DNA from 3 places in the Methylobacterium sp. J-059 genome. Region 1 is predicted to be linked to each of the others. Evidence: riboswitches for the same ligand, from Rfam matches in the RefSeq annotation. Region 1 holds a riboswitch; each other region holds the start of a gene.
The links. Region 1 has a riboswitch for cobalamin ahead of MKK55_RS04340 (TonB-dependent receptor). Riboswitches for the same ligand answer to the same signal wherever they lie in the genome.

Region 1 (7,124 bases):
CGCAGCATCGCGATCCAGGACGAGACCGGGTCGACGACGTAGGAGGCGACCGAGGCCGCCCAGGCGCGGGCACGGGCCGGCAGCGAGCGGGCATCGCGTCCGGCCTCGACGTCGCGGGCGGCCATCAGCGCCGCGACGACGGCGTCCTCGCGCTCCTTGCATTCGTCGAGGGCGTTGCGCTGCGAGCCGGCGCGCCCCTGGGCCGGCGGCTGGTGCGCATAGGCTTCCCGCACGCAGTCGCGCCACGCCTGCTCCAGCGCCGCCGGGTCGGCCGCCCGCGGCGCCTGCGCAGCCGCGCAGGGCAGGGCGTTCAGGGACAGGAGGACAGCGAGGACGGGCATCCGCATGCGCGACGGTATCGCCGATTCGGGGCCGGCTCGGCAAGAACGAAGCGGCAACACGTTCGCGTGCATGCGCATGCCCCGTCTTATCCCCGCGCCGCGCGGGTCGAGCGGGTCGAGCGAGACGCTGCCGATCATCGCCGCGCCCGGCGCACGGGTCTCGCGGGTTTTCGCGCGCGATCCGTACGCGTCGGCCGGCGGCTTAGGGGCGGATTAACCAAACGCGCGCCCAATACGGATCAGTCGCAGTTCTCTCGATCCCCGCACGGCCGACCCCATCGGCCGGCCCGCCGCCCGCCGATCCGTCGCGGGCGAGGGCCGGACGCTGCGCGGCTGCGGGCACCGGGTCGCCTTCGAGTCGAGTCCGCATGCCTCATCACCCGCGCTCCTCCTGCGGCCTCACGCGTCCCGCCCGCCGCCGGCGGGCACGCCGCCACCCGATCCTTCGCAACACGCTCGCCGCCCTGCTCTGCCTCGTCACCCTCGAGGGCGTGCCGCCGGGCGGCGGGACCGAGCCGGTGCCGCAGGTGGCGAGCCTCCAGGCCCGCAGCACCGGGTCTACCGCCCTCGCCGCCCTGTTCGATCCCCGGCCGATGCTGGGCCCGGAGGCCGGCGCGGACCGTCAGGGCGCGCCCCTCGGCGCCGCGCTCACCCCGCCCGAGCCGCGTTTCGCCCCGCCCATCGCGACGCTCGCGGCCGCCGAGCCGCGCTCGACCGAGGCCGCGCCCCCGGCGGAGACCGGCCGGCAGGCCCAGGTCGTGGAGCAGGTGCGGGCCCTGCGGGCAAGCCGGGTCTTACGGGACACGCAGGTCCTGCGGGTTACCCAGGTCCTGCGGGACACCGAGGTCGTGCGGCAGGCCCAGATCGTGCCGCTGCCGGTCGCCCGCCCGGCGGACCTGATCGCCGCCCCCGTGCCGCAGCGCCTCGCCCTGCGCCGCGCCCCGCGCCGGGTGCCCGAGGCGGTGCCGGCGCCCACCGCCGAGACGCCGTCGTTCTTCGAGGAGCTGTTCGCCGCGCGGAAGGACCCGGGCCCGGCTTTGGCCTACGCCGCCCTCGAGAGCCCCGGGCTGGAGCGGTCGCGCGGCCGCCTGTTCCCCAGCCCCGACGCGGGCGCCGGCACGGCGATCTACGACATCACCGCCCGCACCGTCCGCCTGCCGAACGGCGAGGTGCTGGAAGCCCATTCCGGCCTCGGCGCCAGCATGGACCATCCCGACTTCGTGCACCTGCGCATGCGCGGCTCGACCCCGCCGGGCACCTACGACCTCACCGAGCGCGAGGCTTTGTTCCACGGCGTGCGGGCGATCCGCCTCAACCCGGTGGGCGGCGCCGCCGCGATCCACGGCCGCGACGGGCTGCTGGCCCACACCTACATGCTCGGGCCGAGCGGCGCCTCGAACGGCTGCGTGTCCTTCCGCAACTACGACCGCTTCCTGCAGGCGTTCCTGCGCGGTGAGATCCGCCGCCTCGTCGTGGTGACCGGCCGCGGCGACGGCCCGGCCCGCTTCGCCGCGAGCCGCTGACGGCGTCACCGATCGGCCACACCCGGCGACGGCGTCCGAAAGCCGGATTGACGGGCCGGCGGCGCCCGACGCAACCTGCACGCGACGGTTCCTCATCGAGGATCAAAAGGGAACGCGGTGAGGGGAGGGCCCGACGGGGCCTTGCCCGAAGCCGCGGCTGCCCCCGCAACTGTAAGCGGCGAGCCTTCCACCACTGGACGTCACTGGATGCGCCGCATCCGGGAAGACGGTGGCGGGCGATGACCCGCGAGCCAGGAGACCTGCCGTCAGTCGTGGTCACACGCGAAGCGCGTCGGGCGGGGTGTTCCGGCGGGTGTCGAAGCCCCCGGCCGTCCGACGGACGGAGCGGTGGATCGGCCTCGTTCGCGGTGACGTGCCACGTCCGCGTCGCCCGAGGTCCCGTGTCCGCGTCCCAGTCCCCGCCCGTCTTCCGAACGCCAACCCTGCTCGCTCTCGCCTGCGCCGCCGCCCTCTCGGGCCCGGCCGCGCTGGCGCGCCCCGCCGCCGGGGAGGCCGAGGCGAACCTCGCCGAGATCTCCGTGACGGCCGACGATCCCAGGCCCGCCGCCGGGGCTGCGGCGAGCGCCGGCTACGTCGGCGGCACCATCGGCGCCGGCGGGGCGCTTCGGACGGTGGATGCGGCGAGCGCCGGCATCGTTTCCGGCGCCGAGATCAACAGCCGCCCGATCACGCGGCCGGGCGAGGTGCTCGAATCCGTGCCCGGCCTGATCGTCACCCAGCATTCGGGGGAGGGCAAGGCCAACCAGTTCTTCCTGCGCGGCTTCAACCTCGACCACGGCACCGACATCGCGATCGAGGTCGACGGGATGCCGGTGAACATGCGCACGCACGCGCACGGCCAGGGCTACGCCGACATCAACTTCCTGATCCCCGAGCTCGTCGGCGCGGTGGCGTTCCACAAGGGGCCGTACTTCGTCCGCGACGGCGACTTCGCCTCGGCCGGCTCGGTACGGATCGACTACCTCGACACCGTCGCCAAGAACGTCGCGCTGACCTCGTTCGGCAGCTTCGGCTACGCGCGGGCGCTGACCATCGCCTCGGCTCCCCTCGGCCAGGGCAACCTGCTCGTGGCGGGCGAGGCGCAGGTCTACGACGGCCCGTGGGACGTGCCGGATGCACTGCGCAAGGTGAACGGCGTGGTGCGCTACAGCCAGGGCACGGCGCTCGACGGGTTCTCGGTCACCGGCATGGCCTATGCCAGCCGCTGGACCGCGACCAACCAGATCGCGTCGCGCGCGGTGTCGGAGGGGATCATCGGCCGCTTCGGCACCCTGAACCCGACCGACGGCGGCGACAGCAGCCGGTTCTCGCTCTCGGGCCGCTGGAGCATGACCGACGACACCGGCGTCACGCGGGCCTCGGCCTACGTCATCCGCTCGCAGCTCAACCTGTTCAACGACTTCACCTACTTCCTCAACGATCCGGTCAACGGAGACCAGTTCCACCAGCTCGACCAGCGCATCCTCGGCGGCGGCGAGGTGAGCCACGTCTTCCAGGGCGACCTGTTCGGGCATCCGATGGAGAACGAGATCGGGGTGCAGACCCGCACCGACGCGATCCGCGTCGGGCTGTTCAACACCGCGAACCGCCAGTTCCGCACGGGCGTCCTCGACGACCGGGTGCTGGAGGCGAGCGGGGCGTTCTACGTCGACAACCGCGTGCGCTGGACCGACTGGCTGCGCACCAGCGTCGGCTTCCGGGCCGACGGCTACTACGGCGACGTGGTCTCCGACACGGCGGCCAATTCCGGCAAGGCACGGGACGGCATCGTCAACCCGAAGCTCGGGCTGGTGCTGGGGCCGTGGTTCGACACCGAGCTCTACGTGAACTACGGCGGCGGCTTCCACTCGAACGACGTGCGCGGCGTGACCGCGACGGTCGACCCGGCGAGCCCCCTCTTCAACATCGCGCGCTCGCCCTTCCTCGTGCCCTCGACCGGCTACGAGGTCGGCATCCGCAACCGCTCGATCGCCGGGCTGGAGACCGCATTGGCCTTGTTCCGCCTCGATTTCGCGTCGGAGAACCTGTTCCAGGGCGACACCGGCACGACGGAGCCGAGCCGGCCGAGCCGCCGCTTCGGCATCGAGTGGACCAACCGCTACGCGGTGACGCCGTGGCTGAGGCTGGAGGGGGACCTCACCGTCACCAATGCCCGCTTCTCCGACGTCGACCCGGTCGGCAACCGCATCCCCGAGGCGCCGACCACGATCGCGTCGGCCGGGTTCACCTTCGGCGAGGCCCTCGGCTGGTTCGGCGCGATGCGGCTGCGCTACTTCGGCCCGCGCCCGCTGATCGAGGACAATTCCGTGCGCTCGAAGCCGACGGCGCTGCTCAACGGCCGCGTCGGCTACCATTTCGACAACGGCCTCAGCCTGTCGCTCGACGTGCTGAACCTGACCAACGCCAAGTCGGACCAGATCACCTACTACTATATCTCGCGCCTGCCGGGCGAACCGGCCGACGGCGTCGCCGACCGGCACTTCCACCCGGTCGAGCCCACCGCCGTGCGGCTGACGCTGGCCGGGCGGTTCTGAGCGGCGGCCCTCGATCCGAGCGGCAGGCCCGGCGAAAACGGCCTCGCACGGTTCTGCCGCATTGACGGGGCGGCGGCCGGCGCCCTAGGCGTGGGGCATGCGCATGTGGCGGCCAGATTGGCGGGTCTGCCGCGCGGTCATCGCCGTGACCGCGCTCTACGCGCTCGCCCTGCAGGCCGTCCTCGGCGGGATGACGGGCGTGCGCACCCTCGACCCGGCGCACGCGCTCTGCCTGCAGGAATCCGGCGCGGACGGGCACGGCCCGGCCGACGCGCCCCATCACGGCGACCACCTGGCATGCTGCACGGCCGCGCAGGCGATGCCGATGGCGGACGTGCCGGTTCCGGCGGCCGTCGCGGTCGCCCGGTCCGCTCCCCCGGCCGTCGACGTTCCGTGGCGTCCCGTCCTCGCCGCCGCCGCCCGCGCTCCGCCGGGCATCGGCGCCGGCGCACGCGCCCCACCCGCCGCCTGATCCACCGCCCGGCCGCCGCCCAGCCGGAACGCGGCGTCGCGCCCTGCCTCACGGTTGCGCGCCGAAAGCCGTGCTCCGGGAAGGCCTCGGCCCGCATCGACCGATGCAGCCTGCCGCATCGCCGTCGCTCGGCCCCTCGCGATCGCGCGAGCCGGCATGCCCGGGACGCCGTCCCCCAACCGCCCGGCCGCCCGCGGCCGCGACCGCGACCGACACCGCCCCCTTCAGGAGAGTTGCCATGTCCAAGCTGTTCCGTCGCCGCGCGACCGGCTCCCTCGTCGCCCTCGCGCTGCTCGCGGTCCCGGCCGGCGCCCACGAGTACAAGGCCGGCGCGCTCGCGATCGCCCATCCCTGGACGCGGGCGACCCCGAACGGCGCCAAGGTCGGCGGCGGCTACCTCAGCGTCACCAACACCGGCACCGCGCCGGACACGCTGCTCGGCGCCACGGTGACCGGGGCCGACCACGTCGAGATCCATTCGATGACGATGGACGGCACCGTGATGAAGATGGCTCCGGTCCCGGGCGGCCTGGTCATCGCCCCCGGCGCCACGGTGACGCTCGCGCCGGGCGGCTACCACATGATGTTCGTCGACCTGACGGCGCCCCTGAAGAAGGGCGAGCGCGTCAAGGGCACGCTGCGGTTCGAGAAGGCGGGGACCGTCCCGGTCGAGTTCGCGGTCGAGGCGATCGGCGCGAAGGCCCCCGAGGGTGCGCAAGGGGCGGCCGGCGGCCACGATCATGCCCATTGATCCGCCGCCCGTCACGCCGGCCCAGCGCCGGGCGGGCTACGGCATCCTCGCGGCGGTGCTCGTCGGCATCCTCGGCATCGCCGGGGGCGTCGTGGCGATGCTGCCGCGCGGGCCCGCCAAGCCGGCGATGTCGGTGGTCGGCGGCCCGTTCCGGCTGCAATCGTCCAAGGGTGGGATCCTCGATTCGGCGACGCTGGCCGGCCGGCCCTTCCTGGTGTTCTTCGGGTTCACCCGCTGCCCGAACGTCTGCCCGACGACGCTGGCCGACCTCTCCAACCTGATCGACGACCTGCACAAGGCCGGCGGCGACATCGGCGCCTACTACATCACCCTCGATCCCGAGCGCGACGACACCGCGGTGCTGCGCGACTACATGGGCTCGTTCAGCGATTCGATCACGGGGCTGACCGGGACCCGCGAGGAGATCGACCGGGTGGCGCGGTCCTACCGCGTCTTCTCCAAGAAGGTCCCGCTGCCGGGGGGCGACTACACCCTGGAGCACACGCTGATGGTCTACCTGATGGACCGGAACGGCGGCTTCGTCGGCCCGCTCGATCTCGCGGCCGGGCACGGGCTCGCCCTCCGGCAGATCCAGGCCGTCCTGTGACGGGTCGGGCGAAGCGCGTCGGCGCCCTCGGCACCGCGCTGATCCTGCTGGCGATCTGGGCGCAGTCGATCGTGCCGCTCGCCGCCCTGCGGATGGCGCCCGACGCCGCGCCGCTCGGCCTGTCGGCGATCTGCGGCCATGCCGGCGCAGCCGACGCCGCGGGGGAGCCGGCTCCGCTCGTTCCCGGCTGCCACGCCTGCCCGCTCTGCGCCGTGGGGCTCGCCGCGCCGGTCGTCGCCGCACCGCAGCCGGCGGCGCGGGTCCTGCGCTGGTCGCCCGTCGCCTGGCCGACCCCGCCGCCCGCCCGCACCCCGCATCGCCCCCGGATCGCCGGCCGGCCGAGGGCACCGCCGACCCTGCTCTGATCGAATCGCGAACCTCTTCCGGCGGGCCGATCCCGCCTGCCTCCCGATCAGACGAGCCCGCCCGATGCCCTTCCTGCCCAAGCTCCGGCTGCGCGCCGGCCTCCTCCTCCTGTCCGCCAGCCCGCTCGCCGTCGCGCAGGCGCAGGCGCAGGCACAGGCACAGGCACAGGCACAGGAGAGCGTCACGCTCTCCGAGCTCTCGGTGGTCGGCGAGCGCGACGGGCCGGCACCGGCGGCCGGCATTCCCTTCGGCGTCGCCGCGCCGCAGGGCTCGGCGCCCAGCGTCATCGAGCATCCGGTCGGGCAGGTCGTGACCGGGATCGGGCGGCGCGACACGATCGAGAACCGGCCGGCGACGAGCGTCGGCGCGGTGCTCGCCAACAGCCCCGGCGTCACCGTGCGCCAGGGCAACGGCGGGCGCGACGTGATCATCTCGATCCGCGGCAACAACGCCCGCTCCACCGGCGTGATCAAGAACACGGTGGTGCTGGAGGACGGCTTCGTCCTGAC
Region 2 (7,124 bases), on a different contig from region 1:
TGCGTCGGCGTAGCGTTCGAGCATCGCCTGCGACGGGCTGGAGGAGGAGAACCAGCGGTTCGGGTTCATCGAGAGCCAGCCGCTGACGATGAAGCTCAACAGCGCGAGCCCGCCGATCAGGCCGCCGAGATGATGCCAGCGCGCGAGGCCGCGATAGGGCGTCACCGCGCCGGAGCGATAGCGTCGGGCGATCCGCATCCGCAGGAGCCCGAGCACGAACCCGGTGACGGCCCCGACCATCGCGATCCCCGAGACCCACACGATCACCCTGCGCCACAGCGCGGCCTGCGCCCGCAGCGGCGCGACGTAGAGCCAGTGCGGGACGGCGCCGAACCAGTTCCAGAATCGCTCGTGCGCCGTGGTGTCGAGCACCACGGCACCGGTCAGCTGCGAGACGTAGAGCTCGGTGCCGTCCGCATCGCCGAGCGCGATGCGGTGGAGCGGGCGCACCGCATCGTAGCGCTGGTGCACCGTCCACAGATCGTAGGCGAGCGTGTCGCGGTAGGCCGGGCGCAGGCTGCGCGGATCGTGGCCGGCGATGGCGAGGGCCTCGTCCGGTGACGCGGGGCCGATCGCCCGGCCGTCGACCGCGGAGACGGCGCGGCGGGACCCGTCCCAACGCGCGACCCGGTAGACTGGCTCGGCCCCCCGCATCGACAGGCTCAGCGCCCGGGGAAAGCCAGGCTCGTTGGCCAATGCCGCGTCCGGCGAGACCCGCACCGCGTCCCAGGCGATCGCGGGCAGCCCGGCCCGGCGCTCGGGCTCGGTCAGCGACGGGTAGGCGACGTACATCATCACCACGCCGCTCACGAACCACGTCGCGAAGAACAGCCCCGTGACGATGCCGAGCCAGCGATGGCCGAGATGCAGCCACCGCTTCCCCGTCTTGCCGAGCTTAGCGAGCTTGGCGAGCGTGCGCGCCGCGGAGGCCATCTCAGAACGCCGTCGTGAAGGCGACCTCGAACGAGCGCGGTCGCCCGAGGAGCCAGTTTGTGCCGACCCCGTCCACCGCGTTTCCGCTGATCGCGTAGACCTTGTCGAACAGGTTGAAGACGCGGAAGGACAGGCGCGAGGCCGGCGTGACCTGATGGTCGAGGCCGAGGTTGACCAGCCCGTAGGCCGGGCGTCGCGCGGTGTTGCCGAAATCGCTGAACACCTCGCCGACGTACTGGAACCCGACCCGTGCTTCCCAGGTCGGCGCGAAGGCGTAATTGAGCCAGAGGTTGGCGACCCGCTCGGGCACGTCGATCGGCCGGTTGCCGGCGTACGAAATCGTCGCGCCGTTCACGGCCAGGTCGAAGGAATCGTACTGTGCGTGCAGCAGGGCGAGGTTCGCGTCGACCCGCCAGAGCGGCGTGACCTGCAGCGAGAGCGCCGCCTCGACCCCGTAGGAGGATTGCCGGCCGACCTGCGTCGAGACGTTCGGCTGGCCCGGCACCGCCGAGATCAGGTTGTCCTTGACGATGCGGTAGCCGGCGAGCGTCCACTCGCCTCGGCCGTCCCAGAACACGCCCTTGGCGCCGAGCTCGACCTGCTCGCCGGTGGAGAGCTTGAAGCCGGCCAGCGATTGCGACAGCGTGATCAGGCTGTTCACCGGGTCCGTGGCGGTGGCGACCTGCGCATAGAGCGCGGTGTCCGGCGTCGGGTTGAACACCAGCCCGAAGCGGTAGCCGAGGCCCTGGAAGGACTTCTCGAACTGCGCGTTGCTCATCAGGTTCTCGCGCTGCAGGGTCGAGGCATCGAACCGGACGCCGGACAGGAACGAGAGCTGGTCGGTGAGGATCAGCCGGTCCTCGGCGAAGACCGAGGCTTGGTCGGTGCTTGTCGCGTAGGCCGGGCTGGCGCGGCCGTTCAGCGGGAACGAGCCCGGGTCGTAATCCGTCAGCGGGACGCTGATGACGAGGCCCGATCCGACGGTCGAGAAGTTGTTGATGTGCCGGAAGTCGATGTGGTTCACGTCGAAGCCGGCCAGGAACTCGTTGCGGAAGCCGCACAGCGTGCCCTTGAACGCGGCGTCGAACCGGTTCCCCAGCTGTTCCTGCTGGTGGTAGATTTCGGTGTAGTCGCTCCGGTCGACCAATCGCGTCGATCGGTTGAAGCTGTAGGTCTCGACGTCGAGCCAGTGGCGCCTGCTCTGCAGCCGGTAGGCGGTGTTGCGCACCGTGATGTCGGCGGTGGGCGTCCATTCCGTCTTGAGCTGGGTCCAGTTGTCCGCCCAGGTGATCTTGGCGTCGCGGACGTTGTAGTTCTTGAACCGGATGAAATCCGGGATGCGCCCGTGGACCAGCGGCGTGCCCCAGTAGCGCGCCGGCTCCTGATAGCCGAGGTCGTGGCTCAGGGTGAAGGCGAGGTCGGGCGTGGCCTGGAGCAGGATCGCGCCCGAGACCGCGAGGTTGCGGAAGTCGCCGTCCGGGCTGATCCAGCCGCCGGCGCGGTTGCCGCTGACGTTGAGGCGATAGGCCACCGCGTCGCCGATCGGGCCGCCGGAATCGAGGGCGAGCCGCGCGATCCCGTCCGATCCGACGCCGGCCCGCACCACGTTGATGGGCGTGAAGGTCGGCTTCTTCGTCACCACGTTGATGACGCCGCCGATCGCCCCGTCGCCGTAGAGCACGGAGGCCGGCCCGCGCAGCACCTCGATGCGCTCGACGTTCCAGGTGTCGAACGGGAAGGTCACCGTGTTGGCGCCGACGAACAGCCGCGTGCCGTCGTAGAGCTGCTGGATCGAGTTCGGCCCCGAGAATCCGCGGCTGGTGAAGGCGCCGTTGCCGTTGCCCGGCGAGGCGATGGTGGTGATGCCGGTGGCGTTCTGCGTCACGGCGTCCGCGATCGTGTCCTGGCCGCGCAGCCGCGCGGTCTCGCCGGAGATGACGTCGACGCTGCCGGGGGTCTCCAGCGGCGTGAGGCCGAGGCGGCTCGCGCCGCGGTCGGGCGTGCGCAGGTTGAGGCCGACGGGCGCGGCGCGGCTCAAGCCGACGCCGTCGCCCGCGACCGTGAGGGTGTCGAGCACGACGCTCGCCGATTCGCCGGCGATCGGCTGGGCGCCGGCCTCTCGCGGCGGAGCGAAGATGACGAGCGCCGTGCCGGCGAGGAGCGGGCAGCGCATCGCGCGCCCGAGGGAACGAGCGGTTTGCAGAAGAACGAGCATGGATCGGATTCGGCTCTATCGGCGCGACGCGACGGCCTGCCCGACCCTCGACCTACATCGAATGTAACAATGTTACAATTAGGCGATCGACCGAACGCGGCTCGGCCGCCGGCGCACGGATGCCGGGCGGCTTCCTGTGCGTCGTTCGGCGCGGGTCTCGCGGTAGGCAAGGGCATGGGAGGGACGTGCGGACGCGTGTGGTGGCACGTCACCGCGAACGAGGCCGCCCCGCATGCGCCGCGCGGGCCCATGCGTCTCGACACCCGTCGAGGCACCCCGCCCGACGCGTTTCGCGTGTGACCACGACTGACGGCAGGTCTCCTGGCTCGCGGGTCGCTGCCCCTCATCGTCTTCCCAGGCGCCGTGACCCAGTGACGTGTTGATGGAGGCTCGCCGCTTACAGTTGCGGGGGCAGCCGCGGCATCGGAAAGGCTCCTCGGAGCCTCGTCCTCACCGCGTTCCCTTTTGATCCCCGAGGGGAACCGTCCCCGCCAAGTGGCTTCCGCGGTCCCGAAGAGTCAACGGCCGGAATCACGCTTCTGTGAAGTGTGACCCGGCGGCGACAGCGACGGCACGCTTGGTGGCGTTAGGTCGAGACATGCGATCCGTCCTGCGCCGACGCCTCGACGACGACGCTCGGCGGCAAGGTTCCTCCGGCGCCGCCGAGGACGGAGCCGAGGTCGCCCGGCAGGGCGGTCTCCGCGGTCAGCTCCGCCGGCTCGCCGCCGGCCGCGTGCTCGTCCGCCACCAGGGCGACCGCGCCCGGTGCGATCAGGCCGAGGCCCGCTGCGTGCCGGGCGATGGCGGTGCTGTCGGCGGCAATGACGAGGTGGCTCCCGGCGGCCGCGACGACCTGCGCCAGCGCCTCGATCTCGCGGATGCGGTCGGCGTCCCGCGACACGTTGCGGATGTAGACCGCCTTCACCCGGCCCGGATGGTCGGCGACGATCCGGCCGTAGACCTCCGGATCGTGCTGCCCGCTGTCGCCGATCAGCACGAAGGGCAGGTCGCGATACAGCGACAGCATGTGGACGATCAGGGCGCGCTTGTGATCCTCCGCCCGGCGGGGGAGGGGGTGCTTCCACGACAGGCCCCATTCGCGCAGGAACAGGATCGGGCCCACCGGGATGCCGTGGATCGTGAAGAACTCCGACAGCATCTCGTACAGGCCCCACGGCGCGCGCGAGACGTAGAGCATCGGGTTGGCCTCGATGCCGTCTGGGCCGACGTAGAGGGCCCGGTAGAGCGCGGCGACGCCGGGAAAGGCGACGCGGTTCTCGGCATCCTCCACGAACAGCCGCCACAGCATCTTGGCCTTGTTGGCGACGCCCGTGCGCATCACCGTGTCGTCGATGTCGCTGACGACGACGCAGCCGGTGGCGCCCGGCGGCACGAACACCTGCCCCCGCGCCCGCACCGGCGGCTCCGCCTCGAGCGTGAGGTCAACGTCGTGCCAGCCATGGTCGCCCGCGGGCAACGCCTCCGGGCTGAGATGGACGCGGAAGTAGCCGTCGCGGTCGGTCACGACCCGCGCCTGCGCGCCGCCGAAGCGGGCGGTGACGGCGGCGTCCTTCAGCGCCCGCCGCGCGATCCGCCGGGCGATGTCCCGCAGCTGCGCGCGCAGGCTCTCGTCGCCCGGTGCCGTATCGGGATGGGACTGGCGGAAGATGCGGCCGATCAGGAAGATCTCGTCGGCGGAGCCGTAGCCGCGATAGGGCTCGATGACGATGCCGCCGCGCCCCTGCGCCCGGCGGACCGGGCGGGCGACGAGCTTCAGCGCCCGGACCGCGCCCTTCCTCCAACGCCGCAAACGCACTCCCATCGCCGATCGCCCGCTTCCGTCGCCTGAGCCGGTCAACGCCGCACGCGGCGGATCGGAGCCCTCACGGCTGCACCTCCGGTGCGCCGTCGGGGCCGGAGGGCTCGTCCATCAGCGGATGCAGGTCGCGGACCATGCTCTTCAGGCGGTCGTCGAGGACGTGCGTGTAGATCTGCGTCGTCGAGATGTCGGCGTGGCCGAGCAGCTCCTGCACGATCCGCAGGTCGGCGCCGTTGTGCAGCAGGTGGCTGGCGAAGGCGTGGCGCAGTACGTGCGGGCTGACCTTGTCGGCGCGCAGGCCCGCGGCCTCCGCCGCCGCCTTCAGGTCGCGGGCGAAGGCCTGCCGGGTGAGATGGCCGCTCTCGCTGTCGGCGGGAAACAGCCACGGCGCGTCGCTCGGCGAGGCGGCGAGGTGCCGGCGCATCGCGTCGCGCGCCAGCTCGGTGAGCGGCACGAGCCGTTCGCGGCCGCCCTTTCCCCGCACCACGAGGTAGCGCTCGCGGGTCGAGGCGGCCGAGCGCGGAAGCGCGATCAGCTCGGAGACGCGCAGGCCCGTGGCGTAGAGCAGCTCGAGCAGGCACAGCATCCGCTGCGCCCGCCGCGCCTGGCCCGGCGCCTCGGCCTCGACCGCCGCATCGATCTGTGCGCGCGCCGTCGCGAGCAGCCGGTCGACTTCGGCGACCGACAGCACCTTCGGCAGCGCGCGGCCGCGGCGCGGGCCGGTGAGCGGCGCGCTCGGATCGGATTCGGCCAGCCCTTCCGCGTAGAGGAACTTGTGGAAGCCGCGGATGCAGGAGAGCCGCCGGGCGGCGGAGGCCGGCTTCAGGCCACGCGGCTCGAGGGAGGCGACGTAGGCGCGGAGGTCCGCCGCCTCGATCTCGGCGAGGTCGAGGCCCTCGTCGGCGAGGTGACCGAAGTAGTCGTCGAGATCGCGCCGGTAGGCTTCGAGGGTGTTCTTCGCCGCCCCGCGCTCGGCGGCCAGCATGTCGAGGTAGGCCGCGATCTCGGGCGGCGTCCGCCGCTCGGCCTCGGGCGGACGCTCCTCCCTCACCGGCCGCCCGGCTGGAGCTTCGAGGCGGGGATGGTCACGCTCATTTCCCGCGGCGTCGGCGTCACGAAGGTCGCGAGCGCGAACATGCCGGCGAAGACGAGGCCGGCCAGGATCGCGAGGGTGGCGAAGAAACGGAATAGGGTCGGCACAGCGGTCGAACCTCGGGGCACGCGGACGCGATGGAGCAGGGCGCAGCGGGGACTTAAGTTTTGCGCCGCGGCGACCCGGGTTGCACCATGCCGCCGCCGCGCTGGCAAGGCCCGGAAGGCCACATCCTGCGCCCGTCTCGCCGCGACGATGGGCCGGCGCATCGGGCCGGCTCCACGCCGTCTCCGGGCCTTTTCCGAGATTTCAGGGGGCGGCGGCCGCGGGCCCGACCGCATGGGTGATAACCCCGCAGACTTGGTATAAGACCCGGGACACCGCCGCACCCGCTTCCAGCCCCGTCGCCGACCCGCCCTTTGCCGTCCATGCCGAGCCCCGCCCGATGACCACGCCCGAGCCGATGGGCGATCCGATCGAAGCGCGCCTGCGCCGGGCCCTCGGCTCGCGCTCGATCGTGCTCGTCGGCCTGATGGGAGCGGGCAAGAGCACCGTCGGCCGCCGCCTCGCGAGCCGGCTCGGCCTGATCTTCAAGGACGCCGACATCGAGATCGAGGCGGCCGCCGGCCTGACCATCCCCGACATCTTCGCGATCTACGGCGAGCCGAGCTTTCGCGACGGCGAGGAGCGCGTGATCTCGCGCCTGCTGCGGGCGGGGCCTCTGGTCCTGGCCACCGGCGGCGGCGCGTTCATGCGCGAGTCGACCCGCGCGCGGATCGCGGAATCGGGCGTGTCGGTCTGGCTCAAGGCCGAGCTCGACGTGCTGATGCGGCGGGTGCGCAAGCGCGGCAACCGCCCGCTGCTCCAGACCGAGGATCCCGAGCGGACCATGCGCGACCTGATGGACCTGCGCCATCCGGTCTATGCCGCCTCCGACGTGACCGCGCTGTCCCGCGACGTCGCCCACGACCGCGTCGTGCAGGACGTGCTCGAAGCCCTCGACGCCTACCTCAACCCGCCGGACGAGAGCCGCGCGGTCGCCGCGCAGTGAAGCTGTCATGACC
Region 3 (7,124 bases), on a different contig from region 1:
GCGAGGCCGGACGTCTCGATCAGGATGTGCTCGGGCGGGTTCGGGCGATCGAGAAGAGCCGTCATCGCCGGCACGAAGTCGTCCGCGACGGTGCAGCAGATGCAGCCGTTGGGAAGCTCGACGATCGAATCCTCGGTGCAGCCCTCGATGCCGCAGGCGGCGAGGAACGACTTGTCGAAGCCGATGTCGCCGAACTCGTTGACGAGGATCGCGAGCCGGCGCCCGCCGGCATTCTCGACCACGTGGCGCACCAGCGTCGTCTTGCCCGCCCCGAGGAAGCCGGTGACGATGGTGCAGGGGATCTTCTGGACGATGCTCATGGGGATCTCGCCGATGGCTCAGGCCGCGCGCGGCGGAAACGGGGGGATGCGGGCGACGACGCCCTTGCGGAATTCCTGCGGCCTCTGCTTCCACGGCACGATCCCGTCGGGCGTGCCGGCGTAGAGGCCGACGCCGTCGAGGATGATGCGTGCGGAATCCGCCGGGTCGAGGTCGCCGTAGACGTAGGTCCAGCGATCCTCCGCCGCCACGGCGACGGTGCAGGGCCGCTTGCAGACCGACAGGCACTCGACCGCTTCGATCGTCACGCCGTCGGGGGCGGGAAGCGCACGCAACGCGTCGAAGAGGCGGGCGCCCGCGCGCGGGCCGTCCGGCGCATCGCTCTCCATCCGGCAGGTGGTGCAGACGTAAAGGATCGTGTCAGCCACGGGCGCCTGCCGCGGCCTTCGGGCCGAAGGTCTGCCAGGCGCGCCCGAAGGCCAAGCCGATCACCGCCCAGAACACGAAGGCGATGGCGAGCGAGCGCGCGGCGAACTGCGCGGCGAGGCCGGCGGGAAGCTCGGACGGCGTCGCCGCCACCTCCGGCGCACCGGCCAGATGCGGCGCGACGATGAGCACGATTCCGCCGAGGATGGTGATCGGCACCCGGCGGATCGCGATGAGATAGATCCCCATCGCGGTGGCCGACGCCGTCATCACCCACCAGACCTGGCGGGCGGCCAGCGGGGCCGCCTCGCTGCCGGGCAGCTCGGGCGGCAGGCCCAGAGCCGGCGCGAGCGCCACGGCGAGGAAGCCGGCGACCGCGAAGGCGAGCCCGCGCTCGGGCGACGGCTCGCGGCCGGTGGCCAGCATCACCGCGCCGAGGAGCAGGGCGTAGCCGATCCCGCCGACGAGGGTCGCGAGCCCGGTGAACAGCATGCGCGGCAGGCCGGCGGCCGGCTGCCATTCCGGCTCGGCCTTGGTGTCGTGGTCGTGCCCGGCATGGGCGAGCACGATCGGCAGGCGCCCGGCCAGCGGGGCCGCCGAGGCGGCGGCGCCGGGAGCGGCCTGGGTCTCGTAGTGCTCGGCGGCGATGATCAGCGGCGAGGTGAGCGCGAGCTCGAGCCCCGTCACGAGGACGGCCGCGAGGAAGCCGGCGGCGAGCGCCGCCGACAGGAGCCGGATGAGCATGGGAACGCCTGGGTTCAGGCGGTCAATGGCAGGGGAAGTTCTGCGTGTGCCGGAAGTCGTGCGCCGCGTTGTGCAGCGCCGAGGCCGGCGAGAAGCCGGCGAGGAACACGAGCCCGAGGCCGAGCATGGCGGCGGCGACGATGGCGACGAAGCCCTCGTTCGCGCGGGTGCCGGTCTGGGTGAGGGTCTGGGTGGTCATGTCGACAACATCTCCGGCCGCCCCGCCGGCGGCGTTCGAGAAAGCGCGGGGGACGGCAGGTCTCCTGGCTCGCGGATCGCAGCGCCTGCCGCCTTCCCGAAACATCGGTGGCCGAAGGCAGGAGCTGAGGGCTCCCACGGCGTTCCGGGCTTCGATCCGCAACGCAGTCCCATCTCGGACAGGTCGGTTCAACGAAGCTCGGATCGCCGTGGGGACCCTGGCCGCTTACAGTTGCGGGGGCAGCCGCGGCATCGGGTTTCCCCTCACCGCATTCCCTTTTCACCCCGTCTCCGGGGCACCGTCGCGTCCAGCCATAGCCTGTCCGGTCTCCCCGCACAACGGAGGCTTTGACGGGCGCACAGGGGTTGGGGCATGGGTTCCAGCCATGCAGCAGGCCGCGCCTCGGACGACCCTCGTGCTCGGCGGTGCGCGCTCGGGCAAGAGCGCCTACGCCGAGAGGTTGATCGAGGCGGTGCCGGGCCCGTGGCTCTACCTCGCCACGGCACGGGCCTGGGACGACGAGATGCGCGCGCGCATCGCCCTCCACAGGGCGCGGCGCTCCGGCGACTGGATCACTCGGGACGTGCCGACCGCCCTGGCCGCCGCGATCGCGGAGGCGCCGGGGCCGGTGCTGGTCGATTGCCTGACCTTGTGGCTGACGAACCTGCTGCTCTCCGATGCCGACCTCGACGCCGAGACGGCGGCGCTCCGCAGTGCCTGCCGGGAAGCGCGCGGGCCGCTCGTCCTCGTGTCGAACGAGGTCGGCCTCGGGATCGTGCCCGACAATGCGCTCGCCCGCCGCTTCCGCGATGCGGCCGGACGCCTCCACCAGAGCCTCGCGGCCGAGTGCGACCGCGTCGTCCTGACGGTCGCCGGGCTGCCGCTCGTCATCAAACCGCAGGGAACGCCATGACCGACGACGCCGAACGCCATCGCGAGAAGATGGAGAAGCGCAAGGCGGTGCAGGACGCCGAGGTCGCGGCCAAGACGATCGAGAAGGGCCTGCTCATCGTCAACACCGGACCCGGCAAGGGCAAGACCACGGCGGCGCTGGGCCTGGCGCTGCGCATGCTGGGGCGCGGACACCGGGTCGGCGTGGTGCAGTTCATCAAGGGCGCGTGGGACACCGGCGAGGCGCATGCGCTGAGGACGTTCGGCGACCGGGTCGCGTGGCACGCGATGGGCGAAGGCTTCACCTGGGAGACGCAGGACAAGGCCCGCGACATCGCCGCCTGCCTCAACGCCTGGAACCGGGCGACCGACCTGATGGCCGACCCGAGCCTCCGTCTCCTGATCCTCGACGAGCTCAACATCGCGCTGCGCTACGACTACCTCGATCTCGACGCGGTGGTGGCCACCCTGAAAAGCCGTCGCCCGGACCTGCACGTCGTCGTCACCGGCCGCAACGCCAAGCCGGCGCTGATCGAGGCCGCCGACCTCGTCACCGAGATGGGCAGCGTGAAGCACCACTTCGCGGCTGGCGTGAAGGCGCAGGAGGGGATCGAGTTTTGATGGAATGGTCCCTTCAGCCGTGACCCGAAGCCTAATGATCCAGGGCACCGGCTCGGACGTCGGCAAGTCGCTGATCGTCGCCGGGCTCGCGCGCGCCTTCACCCGACGCGGGCTTCGGGTGCGCCCGTTCAAGCCGCAGAACATGTCGAACAACGCCGCCGTCACCGCGGATGGCGGCGAGATCGGGCGGGCGCAGGCGCTGCAGGCGCGGGCGGCCGGCGTCGCGCCGTCGATCCACATGAACCCGGTGCTGCTCAAGCCCCAGACCGAGGTCGGCGCCCAGGTGGTGGTGCAGGGCCGCATGGTCGCGACGGTGAAGGCGCGCGACTACCAGGCGTGGAAACCGCGCCTGCTGGAGGCGGTGCTCGACAGCTTCGACCGCCTGAGGACGCAGGCCGACCTGATTCTCGTCGAGGGTGCGGGCTCGGCATCCGAGGTTAACCTGCGCGCCGGCGACATCGCCAACATGGGGTTCGCCCGCGCGACGGATACGCCGGTGGTGCTGCTCGGCGACATCGACCGCGGTGGGGTCATCGCCAGCCTCGTCGGCACCAAGGCGGTGATCGATCCCGACGACGCCGCGATGATCGTCGGCTTCCTGGTCAACCGCTTCCGCGGCGACCCGAGCCTGTTCTCCGACGGCATGGACCTGATCGCGCGCCACACCGGCTGGGCCAGCCTCGGCCTGATCCCGCACTTTCCCGAGGCGGCGCGCCTGCCGGCCGAGGACGTGCTCGGCCTCGTCGGGTCCGCCGGCCCGGCGGCGACGCGCATCGCGGTGCCGGTGTTTCCGCGGATCGCCAACTTCGACGACCTCGATCCGCTGCGGACCGAGCCCGCGGTGGAGGTGGTGCTGGTCCGCCCGGGCGAGGCGATCCCGGGCGATGCCGCCCTGGTGCTGCTGCCGGGCTCGAAGACGACGATCGACGATCTCGAATTCGTCCGGGCGCAGGGCTGGGACGTGGACCTGCATGCGCATCTACGCCGCGGCGGCCGGGTGCTCGGCCTGTGCGGCGGATACCAGATGCTCGGGCGGACGCTGTCCGATCCGGACGGCATCGAGGGCGAGGCGCGGACCGTGCCCGGCCTCGGGCTGCTCGCCGTCGACACGGTGATGACGCCGTTGAAGCGGCTCGAAGCCGTCTCCGGCACCAGCCTGCCCGACGGCATGCCGTTCACCGGCTACGAGATGCATGTCGGCGACACCACCGGCGCCGACGCGGAACGGCCGCTGCTGCGCCTCGCCGACGGGCGCGCCGACGGTGCGGTCTCCGCCGACGGCCTGGTGTCCGGCACCTACGTCCACGGCCTGTTCGCCGACGACCGCCAGCGTGCCGCATGGCTCGCCCGCCTCGGCGCACGATCCGACGGCGCCTCCTACGAGGCCGGCATCGAGCGGGTGCTCGATGCCCTGGCGGCGCATCTCGAGCAGCATGTCGACTGCGACCGGCTGCTGGCCCTGGCGCGATGAGGCGCACCGGGGATGAGGCGCATCGGGCATGACACCCGGGCGGGTCCTGTCCGCGAGCAGGCATCGCGGGCGCTCGGGGATCGCTGCGGGCCGATAGGCACGCGCCGCCGCGGAGCCTAGTCTCGTGCGAAAGCGCGGCCGGTCGCGATCGACCGCCGGGACGCGAGGAACGCCCGATGACGCCCACCGAGACCGCGGCCGACGACGCGCTCGCCCGACGCACGATCGCGACGGTGACCTGGCGGCTGATGCCCCTGCTCGGGGTGATGTACCTGATCGCCTACATCGACCGGCAGAACATCTCCTATGCCAAGTTGCAGATGGTCGGCGACCTCGGGCTGAGCGAGAGCGTCTTCGGGCTCGGGGCGTCGCTGTTCTTCCTCGGCTATTTCCTGTGCGAGGTCCCGGCCAACGTCATCCTGGAACGCGTCGGCGCGCGCCTGTGGTTCGCCCGGATCATGGCGACCTGGGGCCTGATCACGGTGCTGCTCGGCTTCACCCGGAACACGGCGATGTTTTACGGGCTGCGCTTCCTTCTCGGCGTCGCCGAGGCCGGGTTCTTCCCCGGCGTGCTGTTCGTGCTGACCCTGTGGTTCCCGCAGAAGCACCGCGCGGCGATGATCGGCTGGTTCATGATCGCGAGCGCGGTGGCCAACGCCGTCGGCGCGGCGATCGGCGGCGCGCTGCTCGACCTCGACGGCGCGCTCGGGCTCAAGGGCTGGCAGTGGGTGTTCGTCAGCACCGGCGTGCCGGCGCTGCTGCTGGCCGTGATCGTGCTGGTGGTCCTGCCGGACGGGCCGGAGAAGGCGCCCTGGCTCGATCGCGCCGGCCGCGACTGGCTCGGCCGGACGCTGCGGGAGGAGCGCGAGACCGGCGGCAAGGTCGAGCACGGCAACCCGTTCGCTGCGCTCCTCGACCGGCGCGTGTGGATGCTCGCCAGCGTCTACGTCGCGTTTCCGCTGGCCGCCTACGGCCTGAGCTACTGGCTGCCGACGGTGGTGCGCAGCTTCGGCGTCACCAACACCGTCAACGGCTTCATCAACATCATCCCGTGGGTCGTCACCGGGCTGGCGCTGTGGTGGGTGCCGCGGCATTCCGCGCGCACGGGCGAGCAGACCTGGCACGTGGTCGGCCCGGGGCTCGTCGCCGCGTCGGCGCTGGCGCTGAGCGTGGTGGTGCCGGGCTCGATCCCGAAGTTCGCCTGCCTGTGCGTGGCGGCGGCCGGCATCTTCTCGGCCCAGCCGGTGTTCTGGTCGCTGCCGCCGACCATCCTCAAGGGTGCGTCGGCCGCGGCCGGAATCGCGGCGATCAACTCGGTGGGCAATCTCGGCGGCTTCATCGCCCAGAACGCCGTGCCGATCATCCGCGACCGCAGCGGCAGCGACCTCGTGCCGATGATCTTTCTCTCGGCCTGCCTCGTGGTCGGCTCGTGCCTCGTCTTCGTCGTGCTCGGCGCCCTGCGGCGCGATGCCGGCCGCCGCGCCGCCGATCAGGGCATGGCGAGCCCGGTCGCGCCGGCGGCGAGCCCCCACAGCAGCACGCAGGCGGTTCGATAGAGGCGCAGGGCCCGCTCGATGTCGTCGGCCGCCGCCGCCGCGCGGCCGTCGCCCATCCAGGCATCCTCGACCGCGACGCCGGCATAGACCCGCGGGCCGGCGAGCCGAAGGCCGAGCGCGCCGGCCATCGCGGCCTCGGGCCAGCCGGCATTCGGCGAGCGGTGGCGGCCGGCGTCGCGCCGGATCGCGCGCCAGGCGCCGCCCGGCGAGGCGCCGTGATGGATCGCGGCGGCGGCGACGATCAGCAGGGCGGTGAGCCGCGAGGCGGGCAGGTTCACGAGGTCGTCGAGCCGGGCCGAAGCCCAGCCGAAGGCCTCGTGGCGCGGGGTGCGGTGGCCGATCATGCTGTCGGCGGTGTTGATCGCCTTGTAGAGCGCGCCGCCCGGCAGGCCGCCGAGCCCGATCCAGAAGCCCGGCGCGACGATGCCGTCGGAGAAGTTCTCCGCCAGGCTCTCGATCGCCGCGCGGCAGATCCCGGCTTCGTCCAGCGTCTCGGGATCGCGCCCGACGATCATCGACACCGCGCGCCGGCCGCCCGGCAGGCCCTCGCCGCGCAGCCCCTCCGCGACCCGGGCGACGTGCTGGTACAGGCTGCGCTGGGCCGGCAGGCTGGCGCAGAGGAGGGCGATGAGCGCGATCGCCGGGAGCGGGCCGGCCAGCCCCGCCGCGAGGGTGAGACCGAGGGCGGTCGCGCCGACGCCGGCGAGGAGCACGGCGAGCGCAAGAATCCCGCCGAGCCGCCGCGCGGTGCGGCCGCCGCGGTTGAGGCCGCGGTCGAGGGCGGCGATCACCCGGCCGATCCAGGTGACAGGGTGGCCGAGCGCCCTGTAGAGCGCGTCCGGATAGCCGAAGGCCGCCTCGATCGCGAGGGCGAGGGCGAGGATGGCGAGCGTATCGGGCGGATGAGCGAGCGCGGTGGACATGGCGTCTGGGGTCC

Region 2: it holds a riboswitch for cobalamin, as region 1 does, so the genes downstream of both, MKK55_RS16075 (TonB-dependent receptor) here and MKK55_RS04340 (TonB-dependent receptor) in region 1, are expected to answer to the same signal.
Region 3: it holds a riboswitch for cobalamin, as region 1 does, so the genes downstream of both, MKK55_RS17830 (CbtB-domain containing protein) here and MKK55_RS04340 (TonB-dependent receptor) in region 1, are expected to answer to the same signal.

The regions. Positions count from the first base shown of each region.
Region 1 is NZ_JAKSYA010000041.1:43,284-50,407, reverse strand. It holds gene MKK55_RS04355 (hypothetical protein) at 1-347, opposite strand, end outside; gene MKK55_RS04350 (hypothetical protein) at 346-558, shown strand; gene MKK55_RS04345 (DUF2778 domain-containing protein) at 710-1,864, shown strand; cobalamin riboswitch at 1,933-2,147, shown strand; gene MKK55_RS04340 (TonB-dependent receptor) at 2,266-4,419, shown strand; gene MKK55_RS04335 (hypothetical protein) at 4,523-4,891, shown strand; gene MKK55_RS04330 (copper chaperone PCu(A)C) at 5,130-5,642, shown strand; gene MKK55_RS04325 (SCO family protein) at 5,632-6,249, shown strand; gene MKK55_RS04320 (DUF2946 family protein) at 6,246-6,614, shown strand; gene MKK55_RS04315 (TonB-dependent receptor family protein) at 6,679-7,124, shown strand, end outside.
Region 2 is NZ_JAKSYA010000117.1:33,309-40,432, reverse strand. It holds gene MKK55_RS16080 (PepSY domain-containing protein) at 1-933, opposite strand, end outside; gene MKK55_RS16075 (TonB-dependent receptor) at 935-3,148, opposite strand; cobalamin riboswitch at 3,442-3,650, opposite strand; gene MKK55_RS16070 (App1 family protein) at 3,735-4,970, opposite strand; gene MKK55_RS16065 (site-specific tyrosine recombinase XerD) at 5,032-6,018, opposite strand; gene MKK55_RS29225 (histidine kinase) at 6,015-6,167, opposite strand; gene MKK55_RS16055 (shikimate kinase) at 6,506-7,111, shown strand; gene aroB (3-dehydroquinate synthase) at 7,119-7,124, shown strand, end outside.
Region 3 is NZ_JAKSYA010000123.1:121,222-128,345, forward strand. It holds gene cobW (cobalamin biosynthesis protein CobW) at 1-320, opposite strand, end outside; gene MKK55_RS17820 (DUF1636 family protein) at 339-707, opposite strand; gene MKK55_RS17825 (CbtA family protein) at 700-1,449, opposite strand; gene MKK55_RS17830 (CbtB-domain containing protein) at 1,472-1,648, opposite strand; cobalamin riboswitch at 1,685-1,966, opposite strand; gene cobU (bifunctional adenosylcobinamide kinase/adenosylcobinamide-phosphate guanylyltransferase) at 2,034-2,561, shown strand; gene cobO (cob(I)yrinic acid a,c-diamide adenosyltransferase) at 2,558-3,160, shown strand; gene MKK55_RS17845 (cobyric acid synthase) at 3,195-4,631, shown strand; gene MKK55_RS17850 (MFS transporter) at 4,808-6,187, shown strand; gene cbiB (adenosylcobinamide-phosphate synthase CbiB) at 6,121-7,110, opposite strand; gene cobD (threonine-phosphate decarboxylase CobD) at 7,090-7,124, shown strand, end outside.